One region of the Lacrimispora struthionigena genome, then DNA from elsewhere that is predicted to be linked to it. Evidence: riboswitches for the same ligand, from Rfam matches in the RefSeq annotation. Region 1 holds a riboswitch; the other holds the start of a gene.
What was found. Region 1 has a riboswitch for nickel and cobalt ahead of ACOAOT_RS06130 (cation-translocating P-type ATPase). Riboswitches for the same ligand answer to the same signal wherever they lie in the genome.
Positions count from the first base shown of each region.

Region 1 (8,044 bases):
ATGAGATACTATATCTGATGATACACATTAATCGGATTATAAAAAATAATACAATCAATTAAGGAGATAAGATGGGATTATTTGAAAAAATAGGACAGAAATTCAACAGCAGAAAAATCGTTTATATGCCCATTACCGGTAAAGTAATTACTTTAAGCGAAATTAATGACGGTGTGTTTTCGGAAGGCATTCTTGGAAAAGGAGTTGGTATTATACCTGAGGAAGGTATTGTATACGCCCCATTTGACGGAGAGGTTATTTTAATTGCAGACACAAAGCATGCCATTGGTTTAAAAAGTACACAGGGTGTTGAACTCATCATACATGTGGGAATGGACACAGTGGAGATGAACGGGAAAGGCTTTAGCCAACAGGTAAAAGTCGGAGATTCAATAAAATGCGGACAGCAGATTATGACATTTTCTTTAGAGGAAATAAGTAAAAGCGGTTATGCGACTACAACGGCGGTGATTGTTACTAATTCAGATAAATTTAAAACAATTGAAGTTCTTTTAGAAGGTGATCAGGAAAAACAGAAAGAGCTGCTTAATCTTTCTTAAATCGTCAGCCCGGTTCCGAATCAATGGAACCGGGCTGTTTCTTTTTTGGCTATTTTAATGATTATAAACTGGTGGACCTTTCTTACGTCTTAACCGCTTTTTCATTAACCTTGGTCAGTTTTACCAGCTCATACCACAGAACCGATGCAGCTGCCAGCCCCAGTGCTGTAAACATCTGCAAAGCAGAGAGGGGAGCCAGCTTTAAAAGTCCTGCGAGAGGCGAATAGAGGATGACAGCAAGAAGAATAACGGTACCTGCGTTGACAGCCCACATAATCTTATCATTTAGAAGCTGTCTGATGGAACGAAAGATGTTGTTATAGTCTGAGCTGTTGACCTGTACAAGGAATAAATTTGCCAGCATGATTATGGAAAGCCCCATGGAACGGGCAGCAGGTGCATGGGCAGGGCTGTTTTTTACAGTGAAGTAATATGCTCCAAAGGAAGCTGCAAATACAAACAGACCCTGGAGAATACTTTTTGAAAGCAGCTTACCAGTCAGCAGCTTTTCTTTTGGGTTGCGTGGCTTGCGTTTCATAATATTGGTTTCGGCTGGCTGACGCTCCAGTACAATGGAACAGGTGGGGTCAATCAGAACTTCCAAAAGCACCACATGAAGAGGCAGGAGTAAAAGAGAAGCAGGGGCGATGCCAAGGAATGGACCAAGCAGGGAGGAGAACGCAATGGGAATGTGGATTGTAAACACATAACCCACAGCTTTGCGGATATTATCGTAGATGCGGCGTCCGTCCCTGATGGTTTCCACGATGGTGGTAAAGTTATCATCCATTAAGATAAGGTCGGCGGCCTCTCTGGACACCTCACTTCCTCGTTTCCCCATAGCAATCCCTATGTCGGCATATTTAAGGGCGGGAGCATCATTGACACCGTCGCCGGTCATAGCCACAATATCTCCATTTTCCTTAAATGCTTTTACAATCCGCATCTTATGCTCCGGGATAACCCGGGAGAAGATGGACACGTTTTTAACGGCCTCCTGCAGCTGGGGATCTGACATGGCTTCCAGCATTTCTCCTGTAATAATACGGTCGCTGCCGGGAATGCCAATTTTCCTTGCAATTGCGGAAGCAGTAATACCATTGTCACCGGTTATCATGACCACACGGATGCCAGCTTCCCTGCATAAGGCTATATCATTTTTCACACTTTCCCGGGGAGGGTCTGCCAGACCCACCAGTCCCAGAAATGTCAGGCGGCAGTCTGTAATAGAGGCAGGAATCGCCTGGTCATTTACAGGGTTTGCAGTTGCAACTCCAATCACACGTAATCCTTCACCGGATAAGTCGTTAATTTGTTTTTCAGCAATCTCTCGTTCCTCATGGGTGAGTTCACAGATTGTCAGGATTCGTTCCGGGCTTCCTTTTGCTGCGATAACCAGCTGTCCGTTCCGGCGCCAGACATGCCCCATCATTTTTAGTTCATTGGTAAAGGCATATTCGGTCACAAATTCATGATGGAACAGACTTTCTTTTGATATACCATGATCTTCACAGTAAGTGAGCATGGCTTTTTCCATAGGATCATAGGTGTCTGTCTCACAGCCAAGTCCCATTGTTTCTATCAGCTTTTGTTCCTGTTGGTTTCCAGCCCATACTTTTTGAACCGTCATCTGATTCATGGTGATCGTTCCGGTTTTATCCACACACAGAACTGAAACGGCACCAAGTGTCTCTACACTTGGCAATTTGCGCACCAGTGAATTCTTCTTAGCCAGTCTCCAGGCTCCCATAGAAAGAAAGACGGTGAGGATGACCGGAAACTCCTCCGGGATCATTGCCATGGCAAGAGTCACTCCGGAAAGGATACTTTCAATAAGCCGGTCACTGAATCTGTGATCAGGGATATTAAACCAGGTAAAGATTCCTACCATCAGGAAAAGAACACCTGCTATCACGGCACAGGTCTTCACCAGCTTTCCGGTCTGCTTTTGCAGCGGGGTATCTTCCTGGGGGGTAATGGCAACTCCCAGGCCGATTTTGCCGTATTCGGACTGTGCTCCGATCTTATCCACTTTAATTGCTCCAGTGCCCTGCATAACCAGTGTTCCGGCATAGCAGTAGTCCTTACGCCAATAGTCTTTTTCCGGTAATTTATTTCCAACAGGTATCTTAAAGACCCTTTCAGCCTCGCCGGTCAGAGAGGATTCATCAATACATAAATCGGCACAGCGAATCACCTCACCGTCAGCCGGAATCTTCACACCTTCGTGAATCATCATTAAATCACCAGGCACAAGATCCGCGCTGGCAATCAGTTTTTCAATTCCATCCCGTATTACCGGAATTGTGGGTGCAGAAAGGTCTTTTAAAGCGTTTAAGGTTTTATCTGTTTTCCATTCCTGAATTACATCAATGCTGATTATGCCGATAACAAAAATAAGCATAATGGCACCATCTCTGGGTTCTCCCAGGATAAAATAAATGACAGCTGCAATGATAAGTAAAAGAAACATGGGTTCGCAGATAATGTGAAAAACCTTCTTAAAAAAGCTTTCCTTCTTCTGCGGGATCAGTTCATTTTTACCATACTGATGCTGTCTTAGTCTGGCCTCCTCGCTGGTTAGGCCATTGTAATTTGGGGTGTCTGTCATAAAAAAAATCCTCCATCTCTCGCCAAAGCGGCGGTGTCATGATTTCTCCTATGGCACTCCATTTGAGTTCGTTGTTCCGTAAATGTGTATAAAAAAAACACACCGGCGGAACATACTACTGTCCCGCAGATGTGCGTAAATTGCAATCCGCTGCCGTTCGTTGGACGGCCCAGCCCCACGCCCTTTCGGGCATCGCCTGCTCAGTTTGTACTGTTGATCTCGAATTCCATTGGAATATAATGCAGTGCAAAGAGATTTATACATTATATGTAGAGGGATCAAAAATGTCAACTACTTTATTTGAATAAATTCCATTCTCCGTCTTGACGTGTGATGGAAGAATTACGTATAATTAATAAATTGAAGTTTAGAAGGGATACAGTGTGAATGGGAGACTCAATTAATAAGTGTGATTGTCAGGCGATTAATGAGGAATTGGCAGAAAAAGTGAAATCAGAAATGGAAGACGACGGCTGTTTTTCCCTCCTTTCTGCATTTTTTAAAATAATCAGTGATGATACCAGAATAAAGATTATGTATGCGTTATCAAAAAGTGAATTATGTGTAAATGATCTGGCTGTAATTTTAGATATGACGAAATCTGCAATATCCCATCAATTAAAGCTTCTAAAGGGATCAGGCCAGGTAAAGTCCAGAAAAGAGGGTAAATTTGTCTATTATTCATTAGACGATGAACACGTATTTGAAATTATTGAGAATGCTTTAATCCATGTAAAGCACCAAAAATAGGATACCATGATCAAATTTTCTCATAATAATGTGAGAAAAGAGCATCGTCAGTGAACCGACCCCCAAAAGTTAGACCTAGAATCTAACGATTGGAGGTCGGTTTTATTATGTCAAAATACAGTTTTGAATTTAAAAAACAGGTGGTTGATGCATATCTACAAGGAAAAGGTGGATATACGTTTCTAGCTGAGAAGTTTGGAGTTACGAATAGGCGTCAAGTTTTAAATTGGGTTCATTATTACGAGAAATTTGGTGATGAAGGACTATTTCGTTCTAGAAAAAATGAGAGTTATTCTTTTGAATATAAGCTTCGTGTGGTAGAGTTATACTTATCAAGTGAAGTTTCATATCAAGAGCTGGCTCTTTCTGAAGGAATTAACAATAATGCATTAATTGCAAAGTGGGTAAATGATTACAGAATTGCCGGTCCTGATGCTTTGAGACCAAAGAAGAAGGGACGTAAGAAATCATTGGATTTATTTAGAAGAAAACAAGATATTCAGCCTACTGAGATTACTCCAGTTGATACTAGTGCTGAACATGTAAAGCAACTTGAGGACGAACTTCTAAAACTTAGGATTGAGAATGCTTATTTAAAAGAACTGAGGAGGCTGCGTTTAGAGGAGGAAGCTCTTCTGAAAGAAAAGCGAGAATCGTCTACAGCCTCCGAGGAGAATACAGACTAAAAGACATTCTCGCAGTTATTGGATTTCCAAAAGCAACTTATATGTATTGGCAAAAAAGATTTGATAGAGAAAATCCTAATCAGGAACTTGAAGATAAAATTTTAGAAATTCATAAAAATAACAAAGATTATGGATACCGTCGTATGTATGGAGAACTTCGTAATCAAGGATTTACGGTTAACAAGAAGAAAGTACAGAGAATTATGCAAAAGCTTAATCTTCAGGTATTCTCCTTTACCAGAAAGAGCCGTAAATACAGTTCTTACAAAGGGAAAGTTGGAACTGTAGCACCCAATAGAATCAGGAGACGATTTAAAACTTCTATACCTCATCAGAAGATTACGACAGATACTACTGAGTTTAAATACTATGAAGTCGATTGCAAGGGACATATGGCAATGCATAAGCTGTACCTGGATCCATTTATGGATATGTGTAATGGTGAAATCTTAAGTTTTGCTATTGATAAACATCCATTGGCTGTTAATGTAATGAATGCATTAAATGAAGCAATAAAAATAACATCTGATTGCCCATATCGCAGAACCTTTCATTCAGATCAAGGCTGGGCTTACCAAATGAAAGCATACTCTCATCGCCTCAGAGAAGAACGAATCTTTCAGAGTATGTCACGAAAAGGGAACTGTTACGACAATTCTGTTATGGAGAACTTTTTCGGACTTTTAAAACAAGAAATTTATTATGGTGTTGTGTATTATAGTTTCGAAGAACTAAAAAGTGAAATAGAAAAATTTATCAAGTATTACAATGAGAAACGAATTAAAGAGAAACTAGGATGGATGAGTCCTGTGCAATACAGACTCAGCCTCTTGGCAGCATAAAAGAAAAAGGCGAAGCGGAAAAATCCACCTCGCCATAAAGTCTAACTTTTAGGGGTCACCTCACAGCAGGCCGTTGACGGTGCTTTTTTTTATCTTGCTAAATTCATTCTTTTGTATTATACTATGGTCAAATGGATGGTGATTGCATTTGCAAGCTATACCTGTTTATTATGTTATTGTGGCATTTTTTGCCCATAATACATGATAAACAGGTTTTTTTTCGCCAAAAACAGGTACTTGAGGATCGTTAATACAGTGGACAGGGGTGAAAAGCATGATCATTTACAAAATTTTTAATAACAACGCAGTCGTTATCAGAGATGAAAACGGGGTGGAGAAGGTTGTTATGGGCTGCGGTCTTGCATTTAAAAAGAAGAATGGAGATGAGCTTGATGAAAGCAAAATCGATAAGATCTTTGTTTTGTCTGATCCCTTAATAAACAACCGGTTTCAGGAGCTGGTTGCCAACATTCCCATCGGCTATGTGGAGCTGGGAGAAGAGATGATTGAATATGCTTCAAAGGTGTTAGAGGCAGACTTAAATGATACCATTCATTTATCTTTAATTGATCACATTTATTCTGCTGTGAAACGGTTCCAGGAAGGAATCACAATAAAAAACGCTATTTTATGGGATATAAAGAAGTTTTACAAGAAAGAATTTGAGATTGGTTTAAAGGCACTGGATATGATAGAGAAACGTTTTTCTATCCGCCTGCCGGAAGATGAAGCGGGATTTATCGCCATTCATTTTGTGGAAGCTGTTACAAAAAAAGGTTCTGAAGAGATTCATCAGGTTGCGGAACTGATCTCAGAGATTACCAATATTGTTTCCTATAATTTTCACTTTTTTTTTAAAGAAGACTCATTATATTATTACCGTTTTATCACCCACTTAAAGTTTTTTGCCCAGAGACTTCTGGAGGGAAAAACCTATCTTGATGATGAACAGGATGATCTGCTTTTAATCATTAAGAAAAAATATGTGAATGCCTATGAGTGTGCGGAAAAGATTTGTGAGTTTCTCAGAAAGAAATATAACTACCAGGTATCCAATGATGAAAAACTGTATTTAACGCTTCACATTGAACGAGTTGTTTATAAGACTGTTTTATGACAAGATGGTTACATTAGGTTGGCTAAACTTTCATATTTCAAATAAAAAAGAAAAATGGAGGATTTAACAATGGGAAAATATGACCTGTTGGCAAAAGACATTATCAAAAAAGTCGGCGGCAAGGATAACATTTTAAGCCTTGTACACTGCGTAACCCGTCTGCGCTTTCAATTAAAAGATGAAAGCCTTGCAGATGATGAAGCGCTGAAACAGACAGAAGGTATCATAACAGTGATGCGCAGCTCCGGTCAGTATCAGGTTGTCATCGGAAACCATGTACCCCAGGTATTTGCAGATGTTTGTAAAATTGCAAATATTTCATCAGAAAAAGAGTCAGAAAAAAAGAAGATGAGTTTCAGGGAAAAATCACTGGATCTGATTTCCGGGATTATGATGCCTGCAATCGGTATCCTTTGTGCCTGCGGTATGTTAAAAGGATTTAACTCCATCCTATCCTACCTGGGACTTTATTCCAATGAAGACGGAATTTATATTCTGCTTAATGCAATCGGAGATTCCATCTTTTATTTCTTCCCGGTTGTTATCGGTTACAACACTGCAAAGAAAATAGAGATGAATCCGTTCCTGGGTCTGATTATAGGAGCTGCTCTGTGTTATCCAACCATTAACGGAGTGGATGTACCTCTGTTTGGACATGTGTTTAATGCAACTTATACATCCACACTGCTTCCAGTCATATTAATCGTAGCTGTAGCAAAGCCTCTGGAGAGCTTTTTCAACCGGATAATTCCTGATATGGTGAAAACCTTTATCACACCAATGCTTGTGCTGTTAATATCAGTTCCTCTTGGTTATGTGGTAATCGGACCTCTTGCCAACATGCTGTCCAATGGCATTTCTCAGGCGGTATTATCTGTATATAAACTAAGCCCAATTGCTGCCGGATTTTTAGTAGGCGGATTCTGGCAGGTAATGATTGTATTTGGTGTTCATATTGTACTGGTTGTGCTTTGCATTACAAATATTATTTCAGGAACTCCCGATCCGATCCTGGCATTTACCACCTTTGTTACCTTTACAACCACCGGTATGGTTTTCGCCATGTGGCTGAAAACAAAGGATAAGAGCTTAAAACAGATCGCTCTTCCTGCATGGATTTCAGGCTTTTTCGGAGTAACAGAGCCGGCTATATACGGAATTTTACTTCCCAGAATGAAGCATTTCGTTCTTTCCTGTCTCTGTGGAGCTGTGGCTGGTGCAGCAACAGCAGCTTTAGGATTAAAATATCACACAATGGCAGGTATGGGACTGTTTGAGATTCCGGCACTACTTGATCCGGCACAGCCGGGAGTAAGTCTGGTGAGAGCAGTAATTGCTGCAGCGATTTCACTGGTAATTGGTTTTGTTGTTTCTTTCCTGACCTTTAAAGATGAAGAACCTTCTCAGACGAAGGGGGAGGAAAGTGATTCTGAAAAATGTAAAAAAGAAGCGATTGCATCTCCGTTAACCGGTAAAGT
Region 1 is NZ_JBMBWP010000001.1:1,349,561-1,357,604, forward strand. It holds gene ACOAOT_RS06120 (PRD domain-containing protein) at 1-62, shown strand, start outside; gene ACOAOT_RS06125 (PTS sugar transporter subunit IIA) at 72-560, shown strand; gene ACOAOT_RS06130 (cation-translocating P-type ATPase) at 643-3,171, opposite strand; NiCo riboswitch at 3,288-3,385, opposite strand; gene ACOAOT_RS06135 (ArsR/SmtB family transcription factor) at 3,559-3,921, shown strand; one part of gene ACOAOT_RS06140 (IS3 family transposase) at 4,029-4,515, shown strand; one part of gene ACOAOT_RS06140 (IS3 family transposase) at 4,515-5,449, shown strand; gene licT (BglG family transcription antiterminator LicT) at 5,724-6,566, shown strand; gene ACOAOT_RS06150 (beta-glucoside-specific PTS transporter subunit IIABC) at 6,636-8,044, shown strand, end outside.

Region 2 (8,044 bases), on a different contig from region 1:
GACTTTATTTTGGGAAGAGATTTTGACGGGGAATAATAAATACTAAATTGGCAGGATGAAAATACTTTGTTTTTATCCTGCCTGCATTATATCAGGGAGCTGCCAGATATGAAAATAAAATATTTAATGAATGCATGCATGATAGCAGCATTGTTGTTTACCATGACCGGATGTGCAAAGGAAAGAAATAAGATCACGGTTCAAGAGCCTGAAACTACTAAAACAATAATTGATGAAACGAAGAAGGAAGAAAGTGAATCAAAGATAATAGTTGATAAAACAGAGCGTTTGGAACATATAATGATTAGTGACTGGTTTGATGATGATACTGCAATTGTATCAAAAGATAATGAATCATTAGAAAAAATGAGCTTATCCGAACTATCAGACAAGTATCCAAAGAGTCTATATTTACTAAATATTAACTCAAAAGAATATCAGCTGGTTAAGGAACAAAAAGATGTATTGCTTGGGGAAGCTGTGTTCTCCAGGGATAAGAAATATCTGATATACGATGAATCTGTTTTAGGGGATCCTGCTTACTTCATTATGAATATGGAGAATCATGAGAGCATTGGGCTTAAGGGAGAACCGATTGGTGGAGCAAAAAGTGCGCACTGGGCGGATAACGAAACTGTCATCGGTTCAGCATATAGCGGTGGTGTTTATCTGGCTGACAGAACTGGAAATATGAGCCTGATTGATGAATTAAAAGAGGAAGGAATATTTCTTGCTGAGAAACTGGGTAACAATATTTATTATAATACACAATCAGATTTAACTTTAATGACCTTAGACCTGGCTACTAAGAAAAAGACCAGTCTTAATCTGGGGCAGGTATCTGGAATCTTACCGTCTCCTGACAATAAAGAGATGATAATCTTACAGAATAATGACTCAAAAAGTTCCATGATTATTTATAGTCCTGAGCAGGATGAAAAAATTACAATTGCAGAGAATGCTGAATTGTACGGAGTATCCTGGTCTCCTGATCAGAAGATGATTGCTTATGGCATGAAAGAAGATGCAAATAATGCATCAGAAAGAAATCTGTATGTATATGATATACTTACTGGAAAATCCATAAAGACTGCTGTGAATACTGAACTCATAAGTACTAACTGGAGTGCTTCTGGAAAAAGATTATCCTACACGGAATGGGATGGAAATCAGTATACCAGCAGTATTGTTTATTTTAAATAGAGCCTTTGCTGATTTTCTTATCCTTTACGAGATATAAATAATGTAGTATGATTGTGTAAAGTTTTAATAAGGGAGATTTATCCATATGGGAGAAAATTTTAAATTAATCGCCAATAACAAAAAGGCGTATCATGATTATTTTATCGATGAAAAATATGAAGCCGGTATCGAGCTGTTTGGCACTGAAGTAAAGTCCATACGTATGGGCAAATGCAGTGTAAAGGAGTCGTTTGTCCGAGTTGACAAAGGTGAGGTTTATGTATTTGGCATGAACATCAGTCCTTATGAAAAGGGGAATATTTTCAACAAAGATCCACTGCGTATCAGAAAGCTCCTCCTTCATAAATCGGAAATTCAAAAACTGGATGAAAAAATTGCACAAAAAGGATATACTCTGGTTCCTCTTTCCGTATATTTTAAAGGCAGTCTGGTTAAAGTGGAGATCGGTCTGGCAAGGGGTAAAAAACTTTATGATAAAAGGGATGATATCGCTAAGAAAGACCAGAAGCGGGAACTGGAACGTGACTTTAAAGTACGCAATTTAAAGGTGTAATGGTTGTATGACGAAGTAATTGCCCGTCTGTACAGAACATCGATTGGATGGTAAAATAGGGGTATAAAATAATGGGAGGAAACTGCGGATGGCACTATATGATTATGTAGGGGCATTAAGAAAAGGGCGAAGGCAGTACCAGGCATCCGTATCAAGAGGAGAGTATCCGTATCTGCCAGTGCTTGATGATATCTTATCTTATTCTGATATCGTTTCTGAAGTCAATTTAGGAATTATGGATATTCCGCTGGAGAAGGTAATCGGTACCAAGACAGAAGGACGGACCAATGCATTTGCCAGTAATTTCATGCCCCTTTTGTCGGAAAAATCCGAATTTGGAGCGAAGTGGGCCTACCTGTATGATCATCAGATTCAGGAAGGAATTCATGATCCGATTGTTGTTTATGAATTCATGAATCAATATTATGTACAGGAAGGCAATAAAAGGGTCAGCGTATTAAAGTATGTGGGAGCCTTCAGCATCGCTGCCTCAGTAATCCGGATGATTCCAAAGCGTACTGATGATTTAAACAACCGGCTTTATTACGAATTCCTTGATTTTTATCAGGTTTCCTTTAACTGTGATATCTGGTTCAGCAAGGAAGGCAGCTATGATAAGCTTTTGAAGGTAATGAATAAAATTCCGGGAGAACAGTGGAGCGAAGATGACAGACTGGTGTTTAAGTCTGCATATGACCGTTTTTCCAAAGCATTTCACGCATTCGGCGGTGATGATTATGACATGACCTGCTCCGATGCATTTTTAGTCTATGTGGAGCTGCTTGGATACAAGTCGGTTAAAGACCGGGTGGAAAAGCAGATTAAGAAGGATCTGGTTAAGATTAAGGATGAACTTCTTCTGTCCTCCAGAGGCAATAAGATTGCGCTGGTGGAGCAGCCGGAGGAGGCTTTAGAGGGATCGGATAACACCACTATGAAGCTGATCAACTGGCTGCTTCCCAATCCAGGCCTTGACCCCTCCATGCTTAAAATAGCATTTATTCATGCAAAGACAGCGGAAACTTCCAGCTGGACTTACGGTCATGAACTGGGCAGGATGTATCTGGAGCAGGCATTTGACGGAAAGACAGAAACCATGGTCTTTTTCCATGCAGACTCGGAAGCGGAGACGGCGAAGGCATTTGATGCTGCGATTGCAGGCGGCTGCAACATGATTTTTACAACAGCTTCCCAGATGATTAATTTAAGTGTAAAGACTGCCATTGACCATCCGGAAATCAGAGTGTTCAACTGTTCGGTCAATATGTCCTATTCTTCTGTCTGCACCTATTATGGAAGAATGTACGAATCAAAGTTTTTGATGGGAGCTTTAGCTGCATCCATGTCACGGGATGACAAACTTGGTTATATTGCAGATTATCCCATATATGGCACCATTGCCAATATCAATGCATTCGCTTTGGGGGCAAGGATGATTAATCCTTATGCAAAGGTTTATCTGGAGTGGTCAAGGATAGCAGGGCGGGATGCTCAGGCAGAACTTGAGAAAGAAGGAATCCGTTTTATATCCGGTGATGATATGATTACTCCTCAGGCACCTACAAGAGAATACGGTCTCTATCAGAAAGCTGCAGATGGAAGCCTGAGAAACCTGGCTACTCCTATCTGGCATTGGGGTAAGTTTTATGAAAGAATCGTAAATCTCACCTGTCACGGTTCTGTTGACAGGAAAGAAATGAAAGGCAAGCAGGCGATAAACTACTGGTGGGGAATGTCTGCAGACGTCATTGATGTGATCTGCTCCCAAAATCTCCCACACGGCACAAACCGGCTGATTACATTTTTGAAAAATTCCATTCGGGCAGGAAGCTTCCAGCCATTTGTTGGAACCATTTACTCTCAGGATGGCACAATTCAGTGTGAAGATGGGTTAAGTCTCACACCGGAGGAGATTACTACCATGAACTGGCTTACGGAAAATGTAGTAGGTCAGATTCCTGATTTTGAAGAGTTAACAGAAGAAGCCCGGTCATTGGTTCGTCTTCAGGGTCAGACAATATACGAGAACATGGATACGGAGGAACTTCAGCGTGAAAATTCTGGTACTGGCGGATCATGAGTCCAAGTCGCTCTACGAATTCTATACACCGGAGAAGCTAAAAGATATTGATTTAATCATTTCCTGCGGAGATTTAAGAGCAAATTATCTGACGTTTTTTGCCACCTGTTCTCACGCACCGGTCTATTACGTAAGGGGAAACCATGATTGTCAGTATGACAGATGTCCTCCGGAGGGGTGTACCTGCATTGAAGATGAGATTGTTACCTTCAATGGAGTAAGAATTTTGGGGCTGGGTGGTTCCATGGAATATATTCCGGGTTCTCCCAACCAGTTTACAGAAAAGAAAATGGAACAGAGAATTAAGCGCATGTGGTGGAAGTTAAAGAAAAATAAGGGGTTTGATATACTTGTAACCCATGCGCCTGCTTTTGAACTCAATGATCTGCCGGATCTGCCTCATCGGGGGTTTTCCTGCTTTAAGATGTTGATGGACAAGTATGCACCCAGGTACTTTCTTCACGGTCATATCCATGCTAATTATGGCAATGCTTTTAAGAGAGAAGATCAGTATGGAAGCACCGTTGTGATCAATGCTTATGAATATTGCATTATTGATTACACGTAATATGGTAACTTTTACAGCGATACGTTCATATCCTATTACAGAAGCCCGTTTACGGGATTAAACTCATTGCACTGCACATGACTCTACAGTACAAACTGAGCAGGCGTCAGCTTTTAACAGCTGTAAGCCGGGTTGCTTTCGCAACAGCAGATGATTTGAAAGCATCTGTGGGACAGTAGTTAACTCTAATTGTTCCACAGGTGCATTTTTTATTTATCAGCAGCTGTAATCTGATCAAACTGGGGGAACTGGTATGAAACGTATCACTAAATTAAAGAAAGAAAAGTATGGAAAAAGTCTTGCCATGCACGTATCGGTGGTGAGCATTATCATTAATTTAATGCTTTCTGCATTTAAACTGGCGGCAGGTATGCTTGGGCATTCTGGAGCGATGATTTCGGATGCAGTTCATTCTGTTTCCGATGTGTTCAGCACATTTATTGTTATGATCGGTGTGCAGCTGGCAGATAAAAAATCTGATAAAGAGCATCCATACGGTCATGACCGGATGGAATGTGTTGCTTCTGCCATACTTGCTTCTTTATTAATGGCAACAGGCGTTGTAATTGGCATCACTGGTATTAAAGCCATAACAGGGCAGAATGGAAAGACGGCAGAAATCCCGGGATTGATTGCTTTGGTCGCGGCAGTTTTATCAATCGTCGTAAAAGAATGGATGTACTGGTACACAAGAGCAGCAGCCAAAAAGATAAATTCAGGTGCTGTTATGGCAGATGCATGGCACCATCGCTCTGACGCGCTGTCTTCTGTGGGAGCGATGATTGGGATTGGCGGTGCAAGAATGGGAATTCCTGTTTTAGATCCTCTGGCCAGTATTGTAATCTGTATTTTCATTGGTAAGGCAGCTATCGATATATTTCGTGATTCCATGAACAAAATGATCGATAAATCCTGTGATGAGGATACGGTTCAAAAAATGAAGGAGTTTGCAATGTCAGTTATGGGGGTAAAGAGGATTGACGATATCAGAACCAGAATGTTTGGTGCAAAAGTATATGTGGATATTGAAATTGCAGCAGAAGGAAAACTGGAACTGGTAATGTCACACGAAATAGCAGAAAAGGTGCATCTGTGTATAGAAGAACACTTTCCTGATGTAAAGCATTGCATGGTTCACGTAAATCCTGTACTTGATATGGAAGAAAATGATTAAATATGTCTATAGGTATAACTCCAGATTATAATACACATTCCTATTATTTAGTTGACAAATAACAGTTACATTGTTATCATTTAAATATTATACAAAAAGGCAGGGATGTGAATGGAAAGAATCGTATTATCATTGTTGGTTGATAACACTGCCGGCGTTTTAAGCCGCGTAGCCGGACTGTTCAGCCGCCGTGGCTATAACATTGAGAGCCTTACGGTAGGAGTAACTGCGGATGAGAGATATTCGAGGATGACAGTGGTTTCTGTAGGTGAACAGGAGATCTTGGATCAGATTGAAAAGCAGCTGAGAAAGCTGGAGGATGTCAGGGATATCAAGGAATTGAAGCCCGGACGTTCTGTTTACCGTGAACTTATTCTTGTAAAGGTCCGCGCCAATGCCAGTGAGCGTCAGGCGATCAGTGCCATTGCAGATATATTCAGGGCTACCATTGTTGATGTGGGAAGAGATTCTTTAACCGTCATGCTGACAGGCGACCAGTCAAAACTGGATGCACTGATTAACCTCCTTGGAGATTATGAGATTTTAGAGTTGGCAAGAACTGGTCTGACAGGACTTTCCAGAGGATCAGATGATATCCGCTATCTGCCATAGGCAGTCTGTTGTTGTTAGCTAGAGGTGTTGCCAAAGGCGGACAGTGAGTCGTCGGCATAGTTCCTTTAACAAAATATATTATGAGTCAGTATATGAGGAGGAAAGAAAGATGGCAAAGATTTACTACCAGGAAGACTGCAACTTATCTTTATTAGAAGGTAAGACCATTGCAGTGATTGGATACGGAAGCCAGGGTCATGCCCATGCGCTTAATTTAAAGGAGTCCGGATGTGATGTCATCATTGGACTTTACGAAGGAAGCAGTTCCTGGGCGAAAGCAGAGGCTCAGGGTTTATCCGTTTATACTGCAGCTGAAGCAGCAAAGAAAGCAGACATCATCATGATTCTGATCAATGATGAGAAACAGGCTGCTATGTATAAGGAATCGGTAGAACCAAACTTAAAAGATGGCGATATGCTGATGTTCGCTCACGGTTTTGCAATTCACTTCGGACAGATCGTTCCTCCTAAGAATGTTGATGTTACTATGATTGCTCCAAAAGCACCAGGTCATACAGTTCGTAATGAATATCTGGTAGGCAGAGGAACTCCCTGCCTTGTAGCAGTTCATCAGGACTATACCGGTAAGGCAATGGACAAGGCTCTGGCATATGCATCTGCAATTGGTGGTGCAAGAGCAGGCGTTTTAGAGACAACCTTCCGGGTTGAGACAGAGACGGATCTTTTTGGTGAGCAGGCTGTATTGTGCGGTGGTGTATGTGCACTGATGAAAGCTGGTTTTGAGACATTGGTGGAAGCAGGATATGCACCGGAGAACGCTTACTTTGAGTGTGTACATGAGATGAAGCTGATCGTTGATCTTATCTTTGAAAGCGGTTTTGCTGGTATGAGATATTCAATCTCCAATACAGCTGAGTATGGAGATTATATTACAGGACCAAAGATTATTACGGATGAGACCAAAAAGGCTATGAAGAAAGTGCTGACAGACATTCAGGATGGTACATTTGCAAAAGACTGGCTGCTTGAGAATCAGGTTGGCGGTGCTCACTTCAAAGCTATGAGAAATGCAGAAGCTTCTCATGAATTAGAGAAAGTCGGAGCAGATCTTCGTAAGCTTTACAGCTGGAATAACGGCGGAAAACTGATCGATAACTAAATATAATTTTAGTATATGTAAAATAGCTGATAGAAAAGAGCATGTGGTTAACACGATTTCTCTTTTCTATCAGCCTTTTTATGCGTATTAGCCTCTGATTCCTGCTTTCTGCATTGCTTCAAAGAAAATTTCCATTGCAGTGGATACAGATCCCGGGTTATAGGCAAATCCAACCGTTCGTTTCTTTATACCAGCTATCATGGGAACTTCAATCAGTTCTTTTTTATCCAGCTCATCCTGGACAAATTCTTTAATCACACAGCCAATCCCCAGACCGATTTTGGCGAATTCAATCAGTAGATCCATGGTAGTAATTTCCAAAAGTTGATTGGGAATAATCTGGTTTTCATTTAGATATTCGTCAATATACTTCCTGGTCATATTATTTTTGTCCAATAAAAGGATGTTACCGGTTTGAAATAAATCTGCATTTTTTCCCTCTCTTAGATAAAGATTTTCCAGATAGGCACTGGTTGATACAAAGATGTCCTGAATTTCCATAACTGGATTAAATAGAAGAGGGCGGCGGTTGGAGGGCTCAGCGATCAATCCCAAGTCTATCTGCTGTTGTTCCAGCATGGCAACTGTATGGGTGGTGGACTGACTTTCTATGGTAATTTTAATATGAGGATACTTTTCAATAAATCCCTTTAAATAAGGAAGAAGAATGTATTTACACAGAGTATTGCTCACACCGATTCTTAAGTGCCCGATATTAAAATCTTTCACTCTCT
Region 2 is NZ_JBMBWP010000002.1:248,563-256,606, reverse strand. It holds gene rnr (ribonuclease R) at 1-36, shown strand, start outside; gene ACOAOT_RS10090 (hypothetical protein) at 109-1,203, shown strand; gene smpB (SsrA-binding protein SmpB) at 1,289-1,756, shown strand; gene ACOAOT_RS10080 (BMP family ABC transporter substrate-binding protein) at 1,845-3,836, shown strand; gene ACOAOT_RS10075 (metallophosphoesterase family protein) at 3,808-4,404, shown strand; NiCo riboswitch at 4,490-4,582, shown strand; gene ACOAOT_RS10070 (cation diffusion facilitator family transporter) at 4,658-5,578, shown strand; gene ilvN (acetolactate synthase small subunit) at 5,690-6,190, shown strand; gene ilvC (ketol-acid reductoisomerase) at 6,300-7,310, shown strand; gene ACOAOT_RS10055 (LysR family transcriptional regulator) at 7,398-8,044, opposite strand, start outside.
Region 2: it holds a riboswitch for nickel and cobalt, as region 1 does, so the genes downstream of both, ACOAOT_RS10070 (cation diffusion facilitator family transporter) here and ACOAOT_RS06130 (cation-translocating P-type ATPase) in region 1, are expected to answer to the same signal.